DNA from 2 places in the Clostridium oceanicum genome. Region 1 is predicted to be linked to the other one. Evidence: riboswitches for the same ligand, from Rfam matches in the RefSeq annotation. Region 1 holds a riboswitch; the other holds the start of a gene.

Region 1 (3,161 bases):
AAGAATGAACACAAAACACATATTAATGAAAATGTTATTAATAAAAATAATATAAATCCTACTTTAATTAAAATAAAGTTTTTAATAGAAATACTTCCATCCAATAGTGTTTGAGGCTGTAATATTCTAAAAGCTTGTAAATTTCCATTTTGTGGTGTACCATATTTAAAAGTTAACTGTACAAATTGAGATATTAAATAAATTATATATATAATACTTGGAATCAATACCCCTAATAATAATTTTGAATTTAATACTTTAAATTTATTTTTGCTAGAGAGAATTAAGTTATCTACTCCACTTACTACTTCATCTGTATAAATTGTACAAAACATCATTATTATAAAAGCTAAAAAATATACCATCATTAAAGGGTTATTTATTCTACTATTGAAAACTTGCCAAAACAATATATCTTTATATCCATTTGATTTTTTATCTTTTAATTGTTCTTTTGCGGACTTAGCCATACTTTCTACATTAGAATCGGCAATTTTTTTTAGTGAATCAATCTTTTTTTGAAATTTTTGATTAGCAATAACTCCTGTACTTCTAGTATCTATTACTTTTTTATATTGCTTATCAATATGAAAATTTTCAGTTTCTAATGTAGGTTTAAAAAACATACAACCAACGGTCATAAATATAAAAAATACCATTAATATTTTATTAGATTTGATTTTAATTTTTTTTGTAAATTCTGTTTTTAAAATACCCATATATCTCCTCCTGCTTGATAATTTTACTTTAACTATTTGAAGCAAAAATATTTTAACAAATATCTTTATTATAGTTAATATTGTAATGTTTATCATAATTTGCAGCCATAGAAGCAACTTACAAAAGCAATGTTTTAACTTACAATATCGTAAGTTTTTATACAATTTGTAATAAAAACTTACGAATTACTTATAATCCACTCCAAACATTTCCATTTTTATTAGTTTTATGCTATAATTTTCATATATTATTTAAGAATATATAATTAACAGGGAAACGTAGATATGCATACTCAATTTGGGCATCTTGTATGCATGGAGTTAGTGATGCAACCTACCCTATGTTCATAATTTTGTGAACATAGGTTTTTTTATTATTAAAAAAACTATAATTTTTTAGTTAATTAACATATCTTTAAAAATCAAATTTAGTAAATAAGAAAATTTATACAGATAAGCTATTTAAAAGAATTTTATACCTTAAGGGAAACGTAGATATACATACTTAAATTGGGCATCTTGTATGTATGGAGTTAGTGATGCAACCTACCCTATGTTCATAATTTAATGAACATAGGTTTTTTTATCTGATTTTTTTAAATAAATTTATAACTAAAAAACAACTTTTATTAAGTATACAAATTATAGGAATTAAATAAGGAGGCACCCTTTAATGAGAATTAACCTTAATACTAATGCAATAACTACACATACAAATATGATGAAAAGTATTCTTCAATCAAATAAATCCACCCAAAAATTATCTTCTGGACTTAGAATTAATAGCGCTAGTGACGACTGTGCAGGGCTTTCAATATCAGAAAAAATGCGTGGACAAATAAGAGGTTTAAAACAAGCTAAAAACAATGTACAAAATGGTATTTCCTTACTACAAACTGCAGAAGGTGCTTTAAAAGAGACTGAATCACTCATTCAAAGAATGAGACAACTTGCAGTACAAGCATCTAATGATATAAATTCAAAGGAAGATAGAGAGCATATACAAAATGAACTAAATCAATTAACATCAGAAGTTAACAAGATAAGTAATCACACTGAATTTAATAATCAAAAATTATTTAAAGGAAGTACTGTTAAAAATAAAATTACTATAATAAAAAGAGAAAACAAACCAGATTTCACCACAGCTAAGACAACAATTCAAGGGTTGAATTTGGAATATACTACTCCTGGATCATTAGGAAATTGCGTAAAATTAGAGTTCATAAAACCTAAATATTATAACCAATATTTAGATATACGTAATTCATTTGTTAAAGCTAAAATTTCTAATAAAAACACAATTGAAAGTCTACCATACTATAACATTAAAATAATACTTTCTACTAATAAGTCAGGAAATATTACATCTACAATAGAAGACGTAAAAAATGAACTTAATAAAAATTATGATGCAACAAATTTATTTAAAAAAATAACCTGTTCAGCTTCATCCCTTTCTAATATAGCCAAGCCACAAAAAGCTACTCCTTTAGAAGGTGGAAGTGATTTAAATACTGAAGAAATGCTATTTAAAATAAATAAAAACTTTCAAAATGGTGATGTATTAATACTAGATGGGAAAAGATATATAGCGATACGAAACACTAAAAATAATAAACTACTAAAAGAAAATGAATTCAACATAGGAAAAAATAAAGATATTACAGCTTTAAATTTATTTAATACAATAAAAAGAAATGATAATTACACTTCAATAGATTTTGATTTATCAAAAGTAGAAAAAAACAACTTAAAATTAGTCCGAATGATAGGTATATATCAAGATAGTCCATTTGATATTAAATTTGAATCTAATAAATTAAACCTAAAGTTACAAACAGGAGCGAATAAAAATCAATCATTTAATATAGAGCTATGTGATATGGGGGCAAATTCTCTTGGAATTTCTAATTTATCTATAAAAGATACTAACTCTATTAAATTCACACAAACACATACAAAGAACTTAAATAAGAGAATAATTAATAACACTAATAGGAAAATTAAAGAATATGCTTTAGATGTTTCAAGTCATGAAAAATGCACAGCAGCTATAGAAGACCTTGATAAAGCAATAGAAAAAGTTTCTTCTTTTAGAGCTAAACTTGGAGCTTATCAAAATAGATTAGAACACACAATAAATAATTTATCTACTTCCTCTGAAAATCTAATATCATCAGAAAGTAGAATCAGGGATACTGATATGGCAAAAGAAATGATGAATTTATCTAAAAACAATATATTGGTACAAGCAACTCAGGCAATGCTTTATCAATCAAACCAAAAACCACAAGGAATTCTTCAATTATTAAGATAATTATATCTATAGCAACATAGAATCTTTTGTAAACTTCAAATTCATTAAATAAAAATAAGCACTAAAATTTTAGTGCTTATTTTTCACTATACTTTTTTATATCATACCACTCTGATTTTATA
Region 2 (3,161 bases), on a different contig from region 1:
GATATATGTATGAATTATTAAGTAATCGGAGTATTATAATAGTTTTTTATAAAAAAATAATAGCTTTAAAAATATTGATAAAAAGTATTATACTCTCATATCGTATTTTGTCAAACTATACTGTAATATTGTAAAGGTTTCCTAGAAAGATTCCCTGGGGTATTTAATAAATTAGTATTTTCTATTAAAATAATGATTTATTTATAGGATTAGCTAAAAGAGGTATTTTATATATTTGAATATTAGAAGCTAAAAGTATATTATAGTAGATAACTTATATATAAATCACAACTTGAAATATAAAAATTATTAAAAAAAGAAAAAGAGAGGAAGGTATGATGAAAAAAACTAATTATCATACACATCATTATCGTTGTAAACATGCTAAAGGTGAGATAGAAGAATATGTAAAAGCAGCAAAAAATAAGGGATTAGAAGAGATAGGAATAAGCTGTCATGCTCCATTTAAAGATAGTAGAGTTCTTGGTGATAGAATGGACTACTCAGAGTTAAAAACATATTTAAAAGAAATAGATGAAGTTAATAATAAGTATCCTTCTATAAAAGTTTTAAAATCATTAGAATGTGAATATTTTCATCAGTTACATGATTATTATGATGAGTTATCTAAATTAACGGATTACCTTATTTTAGGACACCATGCTGTAATTATAAATGATGATAAAATAGTAGATATGTTTTTTGCAGAAACCAAAGAGGAATTAAGCTTATATAAAAAAGAGGCCTTAAAAGCTCTTAATACAGGCTTATTTAAAATATTTGCTCATCCAGATTTATTTATGAATAGCTATAGTAAATGGGATAAACATTGCGAAAATATTGCTAAGGAAATTTTAGAAGCCTGTATAAAAAATGATGTTATTATAGAATATAATGCAAATGGATTAAGAGTTAATAAAAACTATCCTAATAAAGAATTTTGGCAGTATGTAGCTAAAAACTACAAGGATATACCTGTAATTGTAAATTCAGATGCTCACGATCCAGAATATATATATGATGATTTTGTTATAGAAGCTATTAAACAAGCTAAAGATCTAGGGCTAAACTTAAAAGATTCTATAAGTTTTTAATATAAAATTATGTAAAAAGGTTTTATCAATCTAATTTATTTTTATATTTTAATTTTATTATAAATTATATATTGTTTTTGATAATTCTAAAACCCTCTAAGTGGGATATTTGCTTTATTTATTAATCCTATGGTTTATTTAACCAATAAAATTGGAAATATTTATTGAATTCCTAATCTTCATGTGATATAATCTGAGTAATTAATAATTGTTCCTAGGTAATAACACATACTATTTTCAAAAATAGGATATATTTGTAACTATATCTTTAGATTTATAGTATAATAATAAATGACATGTAAAATATTGTAATATGTTTTAATTTAAAGACAATGGTATCTAAGATTTTAATTGATTGTAAACTGGAAACTAAGTTAAACTATAAATTCGGTTTGAATTTTAAATATAAAAAATTACATATTGTAAAGGGAACTGTGAAATACATATTATAAATTGGGCATCTTTATATGTATGGAGTTAGTGATGCAACCCACCTTATATTCATAAGATTTTATGAGTATGGGGTGGGTTTTGTTTTTATTATTAGTAGAGAGAATAGTTTTAATAGGGGGAAGTATTTTCTCTATTTTAGTAAGCGAATAGTTTAGTTATGATATATGGTTTCGTTTTTATTTTTAGTAAAGTTAATAGTTTTTAACATAAGTTTTTACCATAATAGGAATTTATCATAATTTTAGTGAAGTGAATAGTTTCCATAGCAGTATATACCTTTGTTTTATAGAGTGGGGGGATTTATATATTTATTAATACTTATAACCAAAAAAATTTACTTAAAAATACAAATAGAGCATTAAGTAACCTTAGCAGTTCAATTAGTAAAATATCTTCTGGACTTAAAATAAATGAAGCTAAAGATGATCCAGCAGGACTTGCTATTTCTGAAAAAATGAAATCTCAAATAAGAGGTTTATATAGATCTTCAAAAAATGCACAGGATGGAATTTCTCTTATACAAACGGCTGAAGGAGCTTTAAAAGGAATGACTGAAATGTTACAAAGAATGAGAGAGCTAACTGTATGTGCAAAAAATGATACTAATACTTTAGATGATAAATTAAGTATTCAAAAGGAAATAGATGAATTGGTTTTAGAAATAGATAGTATATCTAAAAATACTAATTTTAATTCTAGAAATGTTTTTGATGTTGAATCTGAAAGTAATAATAAAGTTAGGCAGTTTATTTTAAATGGTTTAAAATCTGGTTGGCTTAAAGGTGCTCAAAATACAGTAGATAAGGCATTAGGCCTTAATATAGAAGATCCCATTAAACTAAACATTAATATTTTCAACGGAGATTTAGGGGGAGAGGTATCTTCCGTTTCTGGTAACAATGAAGAGTTGAATTTGAATATAGATTTAAAGGATTTTCAGGATGATAGTAATCTTAAAGTTTCTTATGATAGAATAATTACTCATGAATTTAGTCATATAGCTATGATTTCTGAGTTTGGTATGGACAAAATTAGTTCTATACCTGATTGGTTTAAAGAAGGAAGTGCTGATTTAGTTATAGGTGCTGATGAACGCTTAAAACAAGTTATTTCTAATTTGAAGGGAGAATTTGATAATAATAAACTAAATGAATTAATTTCAAGGGGAGTAGATTTACTAAATGGAGCTAATTGGCTTGGAGATGATAAAGATTATGCAGCTTCATATGTAATAATGAAATATTTAAATAGTAAGTTAGATGCTTCTAGTGATATCAAAGATTTTATGAATTCTATAAAAACATCTACAGAAAACGGATTGGATGCATTAAAAAACTCTATAACTTTAAATACAGATTCAAGTATTAGTTCTTTTGACAATTTTATAGATGATTTTAAATTAAATGCTAAGGATTTTGTGGAAAATAATATAACTCTAGATTGGAATAAGGATGAATCAGATGTAGGCTCTATTCTAGGCTTAGATGGAGTAGGTACTGCTTTAGATAATAAGTCAGTAATCCATAAAACTAGTTTATTAAAAAATGACCAATCACTTGAAAATGACCAGCCCCTTAAAAAGGTTACTATAAATTGGGGAAGTGGGCCTAAAAA

What was found. Region 1 has a riboswitch for cyclic di-GMP ahead of ABDZ71_RS05905 (flagellin N-terminal helical domain-containing protein). Riboswitches for the same ligand answer to the same signal wherever they lie in the genome.
Region 2: it holds a riboswitch for cyclic di-GMP, as region 1 does, so the genes downstream of both, ABDZ71_RS10960 (flagellinolysin) here and ABDZ71_RS05905 (flagellin N-terminal helical domain-containing protein) in region 1, are expected to answer to the same signal.

The regions. Positions count from the first base shown of each region.
Region 1 covers NZ_BAAACG010000006.1:521,635-524,795, reverse strand. Annotated here, with positions in the region: gene ABDZ71_RS05910 (hypothetical protein) at 1-719, opposite strand, end outside; cyclic di-GMP riboswitch class II at 984-1,067, shown strand; cyclic di-GMP riboswitch class II at 1,196-1,278, shown strand; gene ABDZ71_RS05905 (flagellin N-terminal helical domain-containing protein) at 1,393-3,039, shown strand; gene ABDZ71_RS05900 (MarR family transcriptional regulator) at 3,116-3,161, opposite strand, start outside.
Region 2 covers NZ_BAAACG010000010.1:98,778-101,938, reverse strand. Annotated here, with positions in the region: gene ABDZ71_RS10965 (histidinol-phosphatase) at 339-1,094, shown strand; cyclic di-GMP riboswitch class II at 1,513-1,597, shown strand; gene ABDZ71_RS10960 (flagellinolysin) at 1,846-3,161, shown strand, end outside.